4 regions of the Rhizobium zaerense genome follow, and region 4 is predicted to be linked to each of the others. Evidence: predicted binding sites of a transcription regulator. Region 4 holds the regulator's gene; each other region holds the start of a gene.
The links. Region 4 encodes PhoB, which activates phosphate uptake and scavenging genes when phosphate is short. Its sites were predicted from a motif close to TGTCATNNANCTGTCAT; they were not measured.

Region 1 (4,201 bases), 790 kb from region 4:
CTAGGGAAGTCCAGGAATTCATCCTGAAATACGTGACCCGCGAGCTCTACGAACGCAAGTACGCCGATGTCTTCAAGGGCGACGTCAACTGGCAGGCCGTTCAGATCCCGCCGGGCCAGACCTATGCCTGGGACGACGATTCGACCTATGTGCAGAACCCGCCCTACTTCGTTGGGATGGGCAAGAAGGGCACCGGCGTTTCCGACATCAAGGGCGCCCGGGTTCTCGGCCTGTTCGGCGACAAGATCACCACCGACCACATCTCGCCGGCCGGTTCGATCAAGGCGGCATCGCCAGCCGGCGCCTACCTTATCGATCACGACGTCGCCGTTGCCGACTTCAACCAGTACGGCACGCGCCGCGGCAACCATGAAGTGATGATGCGCGGCACCTTCGCCAATATCCGCATCCGCAACCACATGCTTGGCCCAAACGGCAAGGAAGGCGGCTACACCATCCATTACCCGTCGAAGGAAGAGACCTCGATCTACGACGCCGCGATGCAGTACAAGCAGGAAGGCGTACCGCTCGTCATCTTCGCCGGTGTCGAATACGGCAACGGCTCTTCGCGCGACTGGGCTGCCAAGGGCACCAACCTGCTCGGCGTCAAGGCGGTGATCGCCCAGTCCTTCGAGCGCATCCATCGCTCGAACCTCGTCGGCATGGGTATCATTCCATTCGTCTTCGAAGAGGGCACGACCTGGCAGAGCCTCGGCCTCAAGGGCGATGAACTCGTCACCATCGAAGGCCTGGAAAAGATCAAGCCGCGCGAGAAGAAGATCGCCAGGATCACCTATGGCGACGGCACCGTGAAGGAGGTTCCGCTGCTGTCGCGTGTCGATACGCTCGACGAGGTGATCTACCTCAACAATGGCGGCATCCTGCAGACGGTTCTGCGCGATCTCGCAGCCTGATTTTTAAGAAACTCGCATGATAATGGCCGCCGGAGAGCAGTTTCCGGCGGCTTTTCTTTGATGCGACGACAGTATTTGGACGGGCTCACGATGATTTGTTTTACGCAGGTTCCGGCCGGGCTACGTCTCACCCGTTCGTGACTTTCGGTTTGGACCCTGAGGGATTATTCGTACGTTCATATGTCAGGGCCTCCGGTACAAACATGCCGTCGGCGCTGAAAAAGAGGTGCAGGTGAATGTCCCCGCGTTTTTTGATTCCGCTGATTGCCGGCGTTGTTCTCTCAGGCCCGCTGCAGGCCGAAGACGGCACGCCGAAAGGTGTCGTCGAACTCTTCACGTCGCAGGGCTGTTCCTCCTGTCCTCCCGCTGATGCCGCGTTTCGCAAGCTGGTGAACCAGGGCGATGTCATCGCGCTCGCCTATCACGTCGATTACTGGAATTATCTCGGCTGGGCCGATACGCTGAGCTCCAAGGAAAATACCGAGCGGCAGTACGGCTATGCCAGGACGATGGGCCGCAGCAACGTCTATACGCCGCAGGCCATCGTCAACGGACGCGGCCATCTGGCCGGCGCCGATCTGAATGGCATCAACGGCAAGATCGACACCTTTAGCAGCGAAGGCAATGGGCTGACTATTCCCATCAGTGCCGCGATGCGCGGCGACGAGTTGGAGATCAAGATCGGCGCCGGACAGGGCAAAGCCAATGTCGTGATGGTCTATTTCGATAAGGAAAAGACGATCGATGTCGAAAAGGGCGAGAACAGCGGCAAAAAGATTTCTTATCTGCACAGCGTCACCAATGTCGAAACCGTCGGCATGTGGGACGGCAAGGCGACCAATCTGACGCTGCCGGCCAGCGTCCTGCAGCGACCGCAACTCGAGGGCTGCGCCATCCTGCTGCAATCGGCGACCGCAGACGGCGATCCGGCTGCGATCCTTGGCGCGACCGTAGTGATGGCTGGTAAAAATATCTGAGATTCCATCCGCTTTCGGATGAAGTGCCGGGGCGGCCCGGCCGAGCGTATTCGGGGCTGGGGTTAAGGTCGATACGCTCCGCCGGGCCTTTTGGCGCGCTGGCGCCAAACTGGAATTCATAAATCTCCTGCAAATGAGGCGCTGTTTTGACTGAAATGCGGCGCTGCGGAGAAAGCGTGGTGCCCGCCAGCGCCCTTGCGACAGAGACGCGCGGCGCTGCACTGCGGCGGAATGTGACGGCCGGCACTCTTGCAATTTGCGGCGGCTCGGGCAAACTGTCACCCTCCTGTCACAAGCGGAGGCCTCGGGAGACTGATGACAGATCAGCCGGATTTGCGACACGGCGAGAGCCGCTCCGTCGACAATAGTTCCTCAGTCGTCGTCGATCTCAGGGAATACAAACAAAGCAAAGACCTGCTTCCGGTGACCTTCCACCGGCGCGAACTGGACGCGATCCTCTGGATCTACGGCCGCATGGTCGGTGACGGTGAGTGGCGCGACTACGCCATCGATCACCTGAAGGACAGGGCGGTCTTTTCCGTTTTCAAGCGCTCCGGCGAAATGCCGCTCTTCCGCATCGAGAAAAACCCGAAGCTTGCCGCCAAGCAGGGCGCCTATTCCGTGATCAGCGTCAACGGCACCATCCTGAAGCGCGGTCACGAGCTGAACCAGGTGCTGAAGGTCTTCGACAAGACCCTGAAGCTCGTCGACAAATAAGCGATATCAGCTGTTAAACAGCGTGCCGGGATAGGTCGACGGGTCCGGATCGGTGATCATGCCTTCGCCGAGCGCGCGCTGCATGAACATCGTGTCCAGCCAGCGGCCATGCTTATAGCCGGTGCCCTTCATCAGACCGACCTCCTCAAAGCCGGCTGCGCGATGAAGCGCGATCGATGCGGGGCTGGCGCCGCCGATGACGGCGGCCATCTGACGAAAACCGAGTCCGGTGCAGCGGTCGATCAGGGCGGCGAGCAACGCCTTGCCGATGCCCCGACCGCGGACCTCAGGCGCGAGATAGATCGAATCCTCGACCAGCCAGCGATAGGCGGGACGCGTGCGAAACGCCGAGGCATAGGCGTAGCCGAGCAGGACACCGCCCGCATCGACGGCGGCGATATAGGGATATTGCTGGCTGACGATGGCCGCAAAACGTTGCGCCAGCTCGGCCTCGGACGGCGGCACGATCTCATAGCTTGCGACGCCGTTCAGGACCGATTCGCGATAGATTTCGGCAATGGCGGGAATATCGGCTTGCGTGGCATCGCGCAGGAGGAAGGACATTTTGGCGGTAGATCCATTGGGGAGGATATCTCTTCCTAAAACCATCCCGCGAAAGCCTGCGCAACAAAAAAGGCGGCCGAAGCCGCCTTTTCGATCTCAGTCTGCCCTGCTTATTTACGGTTGCCCATGAACTGCAGCAGGAACATGAAGAGGTTGATGAAGTCGAGATAGAGCGTCAGCGCGCCCATGATCGCCTTGCGGCCGGCGACGGCGACGTCATCGGCTTCCAGGTACAATTCCTTGATCCGTTGCGTATCATAGGCGGTGAGGCCTGCGAAGATCAGCACGCCGAGTACCGAGATCGCGAACTGCACGGCGGATGACGCCAGGAAGATGTTGACCAGCGAAGCGATGATCAGGCCGAACAGACCCATGATCAGGAACGAGCCCATCGCCGACAGGTTACGCTTCGTCGTGTAGCCGTAAAGCGACAGCGCGCCGAAAGAGGCGGCGGTGACGAAGAAGGTCTGCACGACGCTCTGGCCCGTATAGATCAGGAAGATCGACGAGAGCGACAGGCCGACGAGCGCGGCATAGACCGCAAAGGTCGTCTGGGCGGCGGCCACCGTCATCGTATTGATCCGGAAGCTCAGGAAGAACACCAGAGCCAGCGGCGCCAGAATGACCACCCACTTCAGCGGGCTCACATAGATCGCCTGACCGAAAGCGGTCAGTTCGCCATTGGCGAAGGCGAGTTGGAACGACAGATATGCGGCCACACCGGTGATCGCCAGGCCCAGCGCCATCAGGTTGTAGACCTTGAGCATATAAGCGCGCAGGCCTTGATCAATCATCTCGCCGGTCTGAACGCGGCTTTGATAGTTACGAAGATCAGCCATAGTTTCCTCTTACAAGCTCCGATGGAAATACGGTGTCGGGGTTTTCGACCCGGGCGCCGCTGCGGAGCTCCAGCATGCCTGCGAACAATATGAGGCTTTCGCCCATTGCAAACAAGAGGCTTGCAAAGCCTCGGCCGGTTAAATCGCCGTAAGGTGAAGGGTTTGAGTGCCGCTGACTGGTCAAAGCTCG
Region 2 (4,201 bases), 390 kb from region 4:
ATCATGCGACACGGCGTCCTTGGCGCCAGACCGAGCGTGTCACCGGCACACCATGCGAACGATGAACGCGGACGAGATCGGCGCGCAGCCCCGTCGCGATCCGTCCGCGATCATCGAGGCTGACGGTGCGGGCGGGCGTCGACGTCACCATGGCGATCGCCTTCGGCAGGCTGATGCTCTTCACCTCATCGGCGAGGATGAACGGCGCATGCAGCAGGCTGAGCGGCACGTAGTCGGAGGAAAGCACGTCGAGCACGCCCATCTCGGCAAGGTCGCGGGCGGCGATGTTGCCGGAATGGGATTTGCCGCGCACGATGTTCGGCGCGCCCATCAGTACGCTCATGCCATGTCCGTGCGACGCCCGGGCGGCATCGAAGCTGGTCGGGAATTCGGCCAGGCGCACGCCGTTGTCGATCGCCTCGTCGACATGCGAGAGCGTCGCATCGTCATGGCTTGCCACGGTAATGCCGCGCTCGGCGCAGACCTTGGCGATGGCGTTGCGGTGCGGCGTCGAATTGCGCGCCGATTCTGCCTGGCGCTTGGCGACGAAATGGGCGAAGGCCTCGTCGCTCAGGCCCCGCTTCTTCTGGTAGTAGAAGATATATTGATCCATCGTCTGAAACTGACGCTGGCCGGGCGCATGATCCATCAGCGAGACGAGCCGCACATGCCGGTCGTTTTCGAAATCGGCGAAATGTTCGAGGACATTGTCGGCCGAGACCTCGCAGCGCAAATGGATGAGGTGCTCGGCACGCAGCCTGCCTTCCGTCTCCGCCGACTGGATGGCGTCGGCCATCTCGCGCATCTCGCCATGTTCGAAGCCACCGTCCTCGTCCGCACCCATGCGCAGGCAGTCGAACACCGTGGTAATGCCTGAGGTGACGATCTGGGCGTCATGCGCCTGGATGGCCGCTATCTTGTTCCAGCGAATGCCGGGGCGCGGCTGATAGTGGCCTTCGAGATGATCGGTGTGCAGCTCGACGAGACCGGGAATGACGTAGTCGCCTTCGAAATCTTCGCCGGCTACCGAGTTGCCCCCGGAGATGTCGGCGATCTTCCCGTCGCGGATGAGGATCGAGCCCGAGAGGATGTCGTCCTCGAGAACGATGCGGGCGTTGGAAAACACGGTCTCTTTGCTCATGGCGTCAGGTCTTTCAGCTTTTGGCGCCGGCAAGCGGCAGCCAGGAATGAATTTTGAACGGGGCACCGCGCGTCTCTTCGATGAAGACGGCAAGGCCGGAAATCGAAAGCGGCCGGCCGGTGAAACCGGCAAAACGCTCGGTCAGAATCGCTTTCATCACCTCGGCGCGTGTCTCGGGCACCTGGCCGGTCAGCGTCATGTGAAAGCCGAAATCCTCCATGACGTAAGGATAACCCCAGCGCTGCAGATGGGCACGCTGGCTGTCGCTGAGCTTCTCCGGACTGCGCCGCGCCATATCGGCCTCGGAAAGCGCTGCGCGAAACGGTTCGAACGACCTTACCACCTTCGCGGCGAAATCCTGAAGAGGTTGATGAACAGAACCGGGAACGAGAGCAAAAAAACGGCCGAGCTGGCCGAGCACGAGTTCAGGAATCTCGAAGGCTTGCGTGCGCTTAGCAAAATCCTCGGCGACGGTCATGAGATCCTTCTCGGTGACCGAAGAGGCGAGCGAAAAGGGCGCCTTGATCGTGGCGTGAAAGCCGTAGCGGCGCGGGTCGGCGGTCAGCTCGAATTGCTCTGCCGCACTCAGTTGCTCATATTCCGGTGCCGGATAAGTCTCGCCGGTGAAAGCATTGCGACCGAGCCAGAGCGAGGCCGCGCCGGTCAGGGGATCATCCTTCGGCGGCGAGAAATAGAGAGCGTAGCGCAAGGCTTTTATCCTGGAGATCGTCCAAACGGGGAGGGCACTGTGCAGTGATTTGACGGCGAACCGCAAGCAGGCTCCCGGCTAAAAGATTTCCGTGACAGAATGATGATAGCGGCAGCGCCGCCACTGCTTTGACGGACGGATCAGTGGGCTTTCGTGCCCATCAGCCGGTGGCGCAACGCATTTGAGGCGGTGTCGAAAATGAAGACGACGATCAGGATCAGAATGACCATGTAGGCGACGTTTTCCCAATTGGCGTTGGTGCGCATCGCCTCCCACAGCTTGAGGCCGATTCCCCCGGCGCCGACGGCGCCGATGATGGTCGCGCCGCGCACGTTCGATTCCCATTGGTAGAGCGTCTGGCTGACGAAGACGGGAACGATCTGCGGCATAATGCCGTAACGATGAACGAGCACGGTCTGCGCGCCTGTTGATTTGACGCCTTCCCGCGGCTTGTTGTCGATATTCTCGAGGCCTTCGGAATAGAGCTTGCCGAGCGTGCCGGTCTCGGTGAGGAAGATCGCGCCGCTGCCGGCAAGCGGTCCGGGCCCGAAGGCGCGCGTCAGGAACAGCGCCCAGATCAGCATGTCGACCGAGCGCAGGAAATCGAAGAAGCGCTTCAGGACCTGGTTCAGCAGGCGGTTCGGCGTAATGTTGCGGGCTGCCAGGAAGGCCAGCGGAAAGGCGGTAAGCGCGCCGAGCAGCGTGCCGAGGAAAGCCATGACGATCGTCTGGAAAAGCTTGGTCCAGACGTCACCGTGCTGCCATTCGCTGTTGTTCCAGATGTCGTCGAAGGCGAGCGACAGATTGGATTGGTCGGGTTTGATGCGGGGGCCGGAGACGATGAGGCTGACGACCTCGCCGACCGGCTTGTCGAAGAAGGATGATTGCGTGTCGAAGATGAAATTTGCCCAGCCGATGAAACGTTTGCGGATCTTCACCCGGTCGACGGAGATGCTGACATTGCCGGCAAAGCCGAGATCGGCCAGCACGTTGTCGTCATAGACCGTTATCCAGCCGGGCACCGGCCCGACGACCTCGGGCGCACCGCTCGAAACGTCCACCGGGACGCTGACGCCATGCGCGGTGACGATTGTCTCGCTCTTCGAGACGGTGACGGTGCGGCTGGTGCCGCTGATCGAAACGGTGATGCTGCCGTCGGGGTTGTTGACCAGCCAGTCCGGATGCGGATTGTCGCCGAGCGGCGAGAAACGCGGATAACGAATGTCGATCGAGCCGTCGTCCCCAATGCGGAATTCCGGCTGGACGTCGTAGCTCACCCATTGGCTGAGATAGATGCCGACGCGCTCCCAATGGGCCTCGGCGAAGAGCTTGGGCAGGTCGAAGAACCAGACGGCATAGAGGCTGTAGAGCAGCGTTGCGATGAGGATCATCAGCCCGCCGAAACGCTGGCGGAGCGATCGGTGGAAATATTCGGGGTAGCGGGTTTCTATCTCGTGCATGCGGTTTGCGTCGATCACCGTCATGGCGGCCTCAATGTTGCAGGAGGAAGGCGTGTTCACCGACAAGACGGCGGCGCAGCCATGCGGAGAACTGGTCGACGGCGACGATCGTCACGAACAGCAGCAGAACGAGCGCCATGGTCTTGGCGCCGAAACCGCGCGAGATCGAAAGCTTCAGCTCCTCGCCGATGCCACCGCCGCCGACGGCGCCGATGATGGTCGAGGCACGCACATTGACCTCGAGGCGCAGCAGCGCATAGGAGGTGAAATTCGGCAGCACTTGCGGCAGGGCGGCAAAGCGCACGCGTTCCCACCAGTTGGCGCCGACGGCCTTCATGCCCTCGTGAGGCTTCATGTCGATATTTTCGGCCACTTCGTAGAAGAGTTTGCCGAGCGCGCCGATCGTGTGCAGGGTGATGGCGATGATGGCGGCGACCGGCCCGATCGACAGGATCGCCGAAAACAGCCCGGCAATGACGATTTCAGGGAAGGCGCGCAGGAACTCCATCAGCCGCTTGGTGAAGATGCGCAACGGCCATGAATTCGTCAGGTTGCGCGCGGCAAAGAAGCTCAAGGGAACGGCAATGACGAAGGCGATGATCGTCGAGATCAGCGCCACGTTGATGGTGACGATCATCAGCTCGAAATATTCGGGAATGTAGAAGGCGCCCCAGACATAGACGCGGCCTTTGTCGAAATTGAATTCCTCGCCGCCCTTGTCGTTGACGCTCGCTATGTCGAACAGCGCGCGCCAGACATCGTGCCAATCCTTGGGGATGAGCCAGCTCAGGAAGTCGAAGAGATGCGGCAGGCGGTCGAAGAAATGGCCGGCATTGCTCTCGTCGGCGAAGCGGACGGAGCTAACGAAAGCCGCAATCAGGATAACCAGGC
Region 3 (4,201 bases), 1.3 Mb from region 4:
CCCCATTCCTTCTTCTTCGGATTGTAGGAGACGAGCTTGACGAAGCCCTTCTCATCGTCGCTCCACTCGCGCTGGACCGCCATCCAGAGCGTGGTGTCGTCGCCGGTGCCGATAATGGTCACGCCTTCGAAGCCGTAGCGGATTTCGTTGGCGACGAGCTCCTTCGGCAGGGCGATCTCGGCCTTGATGCCACCCTTGGCATTGACGTTGTAGAGCGCGTGCGGAACGAGACGCTCGCTGTAGCCTTCCGAGGCGAGCCAGAAGGAGCCATCGGCGGCAGCCGCGATGCCTTCGATGTCGAGCTTCTGGGCTGGGGCACCGTCACGCTTGACGACGAGGGCGTCGGTGATGACGGCCGGCTTCTTGCTGGCGTCGATCGTGTAGATCGTCGGCTGCGAGCCCAGAACGCTGTCGCTTACCGCGTAGAGCATGCCCGGCTCGCCCGGAACGGCGGCGAGACCCGAAAGGGCTGCGAAGCCGATCGGATTGCCGTCCTTTTCGGCAGAGACGATCTGCGGATAGGCCTTCTCGCCTTCCGAGCGCTCGTAGATCATCACATGCGAACGCGCGCCGCCGTCCTTGCCGAGGTCGAGTTCGTTGGCAGTCGCAAGAAGATTACGCGCGGGAATGGCGATCGCGCCTTCCGGCGAAATGCCCGACGGCAGCAACTGGACGAGCTCGGGACCGGCGCCGGTATCTTTGTAGACGCCGACGACCGAGGCACGCTCGGCGAGCAGAAAGAAATACTGATCATCGCCGAACTTGGCGGCTTCAAGGCCTTCGGGCTCGACACCCTTCGATCCCGAACGGCTTTCCGGATAGTGGCCGATATGGGCAACGGCGCGTTCGAAAGATGCGCCTGATTCGTAGAGAAGCTTGCCCGTCTTGTCGAAGATGGTGAAGCCGCGCGAGCCGCCCTGGTAGTCGCCTTCATTGGCGACGACAAGGCGGTTGTCGTCCAGCCACTTCACGGCGTCGGGCTCGCGCAGCACGCCCTTGGCTTCGCCCGAGAATTTCAGGGCGCCGTCACGCTTGGTGTCGATACCGGAGAGATCGACGCTGCCGGCGGAAAAATGCGTCTTCACGTCAGCCGTGTTGGCGTCGATGATGACGATCTCATTGTTCTCCTGCAGCGTCAGGGCAATTTCGTTCAGGCCGTTGAAGGCGACAAATTCCGGCTCCGGATCTTCAGGGGCGACGCCGGTAAGCCCGGTCAGCGCCACGTGCTTGATGGTACCGCAGTCGACGGTGCCGTTCTTGACCTGGAAGACGACGAGGTCGCCGGCCGGCATTTGCGGGATCTTGCCGTCATTGACGTCTTCGTCGCGCTCGTTTTCGATTGCGATGGCGCCGAGCGTCTTGTCCTTGTTGAGGGCGATCGAATCCGGCTGGCCGCCGAGATCGCAGGTGCTCTCGATCTTCTTGGTCGCCACGTCGACGATCGCGAGACGGCCCGAGGGCTTCGCCTTGCTTTCGGAGGTGTTGACAGCAACGAGCGCCTTGCCGGCGCTGGAGGTGACCGATGTCGGCTCGCCGTCCATCATCACCGCGCCGCCGGCCTTCGGTGCCTTGGCGTCGGTAATGTCGATGAAGCCGATCGCGCCGAGCGGGCTGTCGCTATAGATCAGCGTGTTGCCGTCGTCGGTCGCGGTGATGATTTCTGCGGAGCTCGCCGACAGCTTGTCCTTGTCGGCCGGCAGGTTCGCCGCAACCGGAAAGGAGGCGATGCGGTTGAAAACCGGTTCGGCCGCGGCCGGAAAAGCAACGGATGCGAGAAGCACGGCAGCAAGCGCTGCCTTGCGCGATGAAATTGTCATGAAATCCCCCATGTATCGAACATTCGAAACATAGGTTTTCTGGGGGAGCGGCATGACACAGGCATGACAGATGCGGCATTTTGCACCTGATCACGTCAGGCGATTGTCCGCTCGCTTCGCACCGACCGCCAAGCAAAAGGGGTCCGGCAAAGCCGAACCCCTCTCAAATCCTGCACAGCCGGTCTCGTTTCCGACTGGTGGATAATCTCAGATCAGCCGTTGACGGCGTCCTTCAGGCCCTTGCCGGGCGTGAATTTCGGCACGTTGCGAGCCGGAATGTCGACTTCAGCGCCCGTTGACGGATTACGGCCCTTCGTTGCGGCACGATGAGAAACGGTGAAGCTGCCGAAACCCGCGAGGCGGATGTCGCCCTTGTTCTTGAGCTCAGCCTGGACAACGTCGAAAACCGCGTCAACAGCGGAAGCCGCGTCAGACTTCGTCAGTCCTGCCTTTTCGGCTACTGCGGACACGAGTTCATTCTTGTTCATGTTTCCACCCCTTTCTAAATGGTATGAAACGACTCAAAAGTAAGCTAGGCGCAGAATAGGTTTCATCAGGCCCGCCGAAAACCCAAAAGCCCTGCAAATCAAGGAAAAGCAAGCGTCTACATGACGTTTTCACAAAAAAGGCTGGCGTTTCCGCCAGCCTTTTTCCGTGTTTTGTCCCAATGGGGCATAAATGTGGCAAAGGCCACTCAATGCGCTATGGTTGCGCCTGTCTCATCGAGGCCTTCGACCGTTGCGATGACCGGCGTTTCCACCGTACCATCCCATTCGATCGGCTCCGGCCGCCGGATCAGCGCATGCTTGATCACCTCGCCCATGCGGGATACCGGGATGATCTCCATGTTGTTCTTCACGTTATCAGGAATCTCCGCCAGGTCCTTGGCGTTTTCCTCCGGAATCAGCACCTTCTTGATGCCGCCGCGAAGCGCTGCGAGCAGCTTTTCCTTGAGACCACCGATCGGCAGCACACGGCCACGAAGGGTGATTTCACCAGTCATGGCCACATGCCTGTCCACCGGAATGCCGGTCATGATTGAGACGATCGCGGTTGCCATGGCGACGCCGGCCGAGGGGCCATCCTTCGGCGTCGCGCCTTCCGGCACGTGCACGTGGATGTCGCTCTTGTCGAAGCGCGGCGGCTCGATGCCGAAATCGACAGCGCGCGAGCGGACATAGGAGGCCGCTGCCGAGATCGATTCCTTCATGACTTCCTTCAAATTGCCAGTGACCGTCATGCGGCCCTTGCCCGGCATCATCACGCCTTCGATGGTCAGCAGTTCGCCACCGACTTCCGTCCAGGCAAGACCGGTCACGACGCCGACCTGATCCTCGCCCTCGGCTTCGCCATGGCGGAAGCGCGGGACGCCGAGATAGTCGGAGATGTTGGCGGCCGTCACATGAACGGACTTCGCCTTGCCCTTGATGATTTCGGTGACCGCCTTGCGGGCGAGCTTCATCAGTTCGCGTTCGAAGTTGCGGACGCCGGCTTCGCGGGTGTACTGCTGGCTGATCGCCATCAGGGCGTCGTCGCTGACCGAGAATTCTTCCGGCTGCAACGCATGTTCCTTGATGGCCTTCGGCAGCAGGTGCCGCTTGGCGATTTCGCGCTTTTCATCCTCGGTGTAGCCGGCGATACGGATGATCTCCATGCGGTCCATCAGGGGCGCTGGAATATTCAGCGTATTCGCCGTCGTGATGAACATCACATCCGACAGGTCGTATTCGACTTCCAGATAGTGGTCCATGAAGGTCATGTTCTGTGCCGGATCGAGCACTTCGAGCAGGGCCGAGGACGGATCGCCGCGATAGTCCTGGCCGAGCTTGTCGATCTCGTCGAGCAGGAAGAGCGGGTTGGACTTCTTCGCCTTCTTCATCGACTGGATGACCTTGCCGGGCATCGAGCCGATATAGGTGCGGCGGTGACCGCGGATTTCGGCTTCGTCACGAACGCCGCCAAGTGCCATGCGGACATACTCACGGCCGGTCGCCTTGGCAATCGACTGGGCAAGCGAAGTCTTGCCGACACCCGGAGGACCGACGAGGCAGAGGATCGGGCCCTTGATCTTGGTGGCACGGGCCTGCACGGCCAGATATTCGACGATGCGCTCCTTGACCTTATCGAGACCGAAGTGATCGGCTTCGAGGATCTTCTCGGCATTGTTGAGATCGGCCTTGATCTTCGACTTCTTGCCCCAGGGAATGCCGAGCAGCCAGTCCAGATAATTGCGCACGACGGTGGCTTCCGCCGACATTGGGCTCATCTGGCGCAGCTTCTTCAGCTCCGCATCGGCCTTTTCACGGGCTTCCTTGGACAGCTTGGTCTTGGAGATGCGCTCTTCCAGTTCGCTCATCTCGTCGCGGCCTTCCTCGCCGTCGCCG
Region 4 (4,201 bases):
CGCGCCGTGCCGCCGTCGATCCGCGCCGCAGCGCTCGGCCTCGGGGCGTCGAAGATGCAGATGGTGTTCCACCATGTTCTACCGCTCGCCATGCCAGGCATCCTCACCGGCACGATCATCGGCCTGGCGCACGCGCTCGGCGAAACCGCGCCGCTGCTCCTGATTGGCATGGTCGCCTTCGTCGCCAACGCGCCGACGACACCGCTCGATCCCTCGACGGCTCTGCCCGTACAGGTCTATATGTGGGCCAACGAGGCCGAACGTGCCTTCGTTGAGCGTACTTCGGGTGCCATCATCGTCCTGCTCCTGTTCCTGATCGTCATGAACATGGGCGCCATCCTCTTGCGTCGTCGCTTCGAGCGCCGCTGGTAAACGGAGTTAAACATCATGAACATGTTGACGGAAGCTGCAGTTGAAAAGGCGCTGGATCGCAAGATGAGCAACGTCCCGTATAAGATGATCGGAAAGGAAGTCTCGGTTTACTATGGCGAGAAGCGCGCGCTTTTCGATGTGAACCTGAACGTCCGCGAAAACACCGTAACCGCCCTGATCGGCCCGTCCGGCTGCGGCAAGTCAACCTTCCTGCGGTGCCTCAACCGCATGAACGACACGATCGACGGCTGCCGCGTCACCGGCAAGATCACGCTTGATACCGACGATATCTATGATCCCGATATCGACGTCGTCGAACTTCGCGCCCGCGTCGGCATGGTCTTCCAGAAGCCGAACCCGTTCCCGAAGACGATCTACGAAAACGTCTCCTACGGCCCGCGCATCCATGGCCTTGCCAAGTCGAAGGCCGACCTCGACCAGATCGTCGAGACCAGCCTGCAGCGCGCCGGTCTCTGGAACGAAGTCAAGGACCGCGTGCATGAATCCGGCACCGGCCTGTCCGGCGGTCAGCAGCAGCGCCTCTGCATTGCCCGTGCCGTTGCCGTCAGCCCTGAGGTCATCCTCATGGACGAGCCCTGCTCGGCGCTCGACCCGATCGCCACCGCCAAGGTCGAGGAACTGATCCACGAGTTGCGCGAGAACTACACGATCGTCATCGTCACCCACTCCATGCAGCAGGCCGCGCGTGTCTCGCAGCGCACCGCCATGTTCCACCTTGGCAATCTTGTCGAGGAAAACGACACCGACAAGATGTTCACCAATCCCGACGACCCGCGCACCCAGGACTACATCATGGGTCGTTTCGGCTGATTTTGGCGACACCAAGCCTTCCCGTTATTCGAGGATAAAGCCCCATGGCATCGACACATATTTATTCTGCTTATGATGATGATCTGAAGTTCCTGTCCAGGCGGATTTCCGAAATGGGCGGTCTGGCCGAGCAGATGGTCGCCGAATCCGTCCGGGCGCTCGTCAATGGCGATACCGCGCTGGCGCAGAAGGTCATCTCCGACGACGTGATCCTCGATCACGCCGAACGCGAAATCGGCGACAAGGCGATCGTCACCATTGCCCGCCGTCAGCCGATGGCTGCGGACCTGCGCGAAATCATGGGTTCGATCCGCATCGCCGCCGATCTCGAACGCGTCGGCGACCTCGGCAAGAACACTGCCAAGCGCGTCATCGCCGTCCAAAGCACCGGCGTTCCCCGCAAGCTCGCCCGCGGCCTCGAGCATCTGTCCGAGCTGGCGCTCGTCCAGCTCAAGGAAGTGCTCGACGTCTACACCAATCGTTCCGCCGACAAGGCGAATGCGATCCGCGAACGCGACAACGAGATCGACGCGATGTACACCTCGCTGTTCCGCGAGCTCCTGACCTACATGATGGAAGATCCGCGCAACATCACCAGTTGCACGCATCTTCTCTTCTGCGCCAAGAACATCGAGCGCATCGGCGACCACGCCACCAACATCGCCGAAACGATCTTTTACATGACGACAGGCGCGCAGCCGGAAGGCGACCGTCCGAAGGACGACAGCGCCAACACCGTCGGCGCGGTCACGGAATAACCGTCCGGGCCAGGCGCCCGGACCAGTCAATTGCGTGCGCGCCCGTCCGGGCGCGCAAAGAGGTCGCAGCCAATTTCTGAGTTTGCGCAGGATGCATTGCTTAAATCACCCCCGGTTTAAGGATCATGCGCGAGGAGACCGATACGCATGATCCCGAGAGTTGCAGTTGTTGAAGACGAGGAAGCCCTCAGCGTGCTTCTTCGCTACAATCTCGAAGCGGAAGGCTTCGAGGTCGATACCATCCTTCGTGGCGACGAAGCCGAAATGCGGCTTCAGGAGCGCACGCCAGATCTTCTTATCCTCGATTGGATGCTGCCCGGGGTCTCCGGCATCGAGCTTTGCCGGCGGCTGCGCATGCGGCCGGAAACCGAGCGCCTGCCGATTATCATGCTGACGGCGCGCGGCGAAGAGAGCGAGCGTGTCCGCGGATTGTCGACGGGCGCCGACGATTATGTCGTCAAGCCCTTCTCGACTCCCGAACTCGTTGCCCGCGTCAAGGCGATGCTGCGCCGCGCCCGTCCCGAGGTGCTGTCGACGGTGCTGAAATGCGGTGACATCGAGCTCGACCGCGAAACTCATCGCGTCCATCGCAAGACCCGTGAAGTCCGCCTCGGCCCCACCGAATTCCGCCTGCTGGAATTCCTGATGTCGTCGCCGGGCCGGGTCTTCTCCCGCTCGCAGCTGTTGGATGGCGTCTGGGGCCACGATATCTATGTCGACGAGCGCACCGTCGACGTCCATGTCGGCCGCCTGCGCAAGGCGCTGAATTTCTCCAACATGCAAGACGTCATCCGCACCGTCCGCGGCGCCGGCTATTCGATGGAAGCCTGAGGGCTTTCGTTCTGGGTGAGGGGGACGTGCCCTGCGAAAGGTTGGTGGGGACGGAGAAGGTTGCGGCACAATCTCTTCTCCCCTCGGGGAGAAGGTGCCGGCAGGCGGATGAGGGGGCCACACGGCACACTCTTTCCGTGATAACCTATCCCACATGCCGAACGGCTGCGCCCCGAACACGGTCGAAACGACGCCAACGCGGTCGAAGCCCTCATGGTGTTATAAGAAAGACCGGCTTCCCCGGCCCCCCTCATCCGCCCTACGGGCACCTTCTCCCCGAGGGGAGAAGAGGGAATCGAGATGTTGCGGCATGTCCCTTCGCCCCTTTGAGAACCGGAGGAAGGGTCGAGACCCATGGCGCGACCCTGGTTGGTGGCGGCAGCCGGATAAGGGCAAGTCGGCGTTCTCAACGAACTGAACGCCCGACAGCTTCCATCCAATTACAAAAAAACGGGCCACTTGGCCCGTTTCGTCATTCTAGCAATGATCACCCGCTCAGCTGGCCCGGGCTGCCGCCCGGCGGCGTTCGTTGACCGGCTGGTAGGCAAGCTTCTGGTGATAGCCGCAATAAGGCGAATTGTCGGGGGATTCGCAGCCGCAGAAATGGAAGTCGTCCTTCAGCGGATCGCCGACCGGCCACTTGCAGGTGCGTTCGGTCAGCTCCGTCAGGCCGAGGCGTCGCGAAATCGGCACGACCACATTGCCTCTCGGCACGTATTCCATTTCCTCGATCGTTTCGATCTCGATCTCTTCCTTCAGCATGGTCGCGCCCTGCTGGCGGGTAACGGTGCGGGTGGTGACCCGTGAGGCGTAGTTCGGCGCGCGCGGCGCCGAGGTATTGCGCTTCGGCGTTCGCGCCGCGGTGTTGGTGCCGCCGGCCTTGGCACGGCCGGGAAGGCACAGCCGGTGCACTTTGCCGATGACCGCGTTTCTGCTGACCCCGCCAAGCTGCGCAGCGATCTGGCTGGCGCTCAGTCCTTCGGCCCAAAGTTTCTTGAGTTTCTCGACCCGCTCGTCTGTCCAGTTCATGCCCTGTCTCCACCTTCTGCGTTGGTGATGGCAGAATCCCTCACCGTTGTCCCGGGAGCTCCGAAACAAGAAACGCTTGATCAATTTTGGTGACTAGTTCCGCCGCATGCAGTCTAGTAATTGATCTTTAACCTAGTGTGAGCCTGACTCCGTGACAAGAGTCGCATGAATCCGGATGAATCGAATTCGTAGTTTTCCCCAACTTGCTGCCCCTGCGTGTCATTTCTGCAATAATGCCTGTTGATGACTGGAAATGCCGCTGTACACTCTTGCTGCATACGCTAAGGGCGCCGTTTTGTTGACATTGCAGCGCGAAAAGGAAATAGTGCCACTCGCCGCCGCAAGGCGGCATTTTTGATTTTTCGGGCCTGGTTTCCTTA

Region 1: ACS4RR_RS03595 (DUF2794 domain-containing protein) is a predicted target of PhoB. The motif match lies at 2,168-2,184, and genes of this name have one in related genera.
Region 2: ACS4RR_RS01765 (DUF1045 domain-containing protein) is a predicted target of PhoB. The motif match lies at 1,942-1,958, and genes of this name have one in related genera.
Region 3: ACS4RR_RS17315 (esterase-like activity of phytase family protein) is a predicted target of PhoB. The motif match lies at 1,870-1,886, and genes of this name have one in related genera.

What each region holds. Positions count from the first base shown of each region.
Region 1 is NZ_CM132690.1:742,174-746,374, forward strand. It holds gene acnA (aconitate hydratase AcnA) at 1-914, shown strand, start outside; gene ACS4RR_RS03590 (DUF1223 domain-containing protein) at 1,151-1,891, shown strand; gene ACS4RR_RS03595 (DUF2794 domain-containing protein) at 2,207-2,608, shown strand; gene ACS4RR_RS03600 (GNAT family N-acetyltransferase) at 2,615-3,172, opposite strand; gene ACS4RR_RS03605 (Bax inhibitor-1/YccA family protein) at 3,283-4,011, opposite strand; gene ACS4RR_RS03610 (ABC transporter permease) at 4,192-4,201, opposite strand, start outside.
Region 2 is NZ_CM132690.1:336,458-340,658, reverse strand. It holds gene phnN (phosphonate metabolism protein/1,5-bisphosphokinase (PRPP-forming) PhnN) at 1-5, opposite strand, end outside; gene ACS4RR_RS01770 (alpha-D-ribose 1-methylphosphonate 5-triphosphate diphosphatase) at 2-1,141, opposite strand; gene ACS4RR_RS01765 (DUF1045 domain-containing protein) at 1,155-1,850, opposite strand; gene phnE (phosphonate ABC transporter, permease protein PhnE) at 1,991-3,334, opposite strand; gene phnE (phosphonate ABC transporter, permease protein PhnE) at 3,342-4,201, opposite strand, start outside.
Region 3 is NZ_CM132690.1:3,542,778-3,546,978, forward strand. It holds gene ACS4RR_RS17315 (esterase-like activity of phytase family protein) at 1-1,817, opposite strand, end outside; gene hupB (DNA-binding protein HupB) at 2,030-2,305, opposite strand; gene lon (endopeptidase La) at 2,512-4,201, opposite strand, start outside.
Region 4 is NZ_CM132690.1:4,882,648-4,886,848, reverse strand. It holds gene pstA (phosphate ABC transporter permease PstA) at 1-372, shown strand, start outside; gene pstB (phosphate ABC transporter ATP-binding protein PstB) at 388-1,203, shown strand; gene phoU (phosphate signaling complex protein PhoU) at 1,248-1,961, shown strand; gene phoB (phosphate regulon transcriptional regulator PhoB) at 2,109-2,792, shown strand; gene ACS4RR_RS24125 (GcrA family cell cycle regulator) at 3,288-3,821, opposite strand.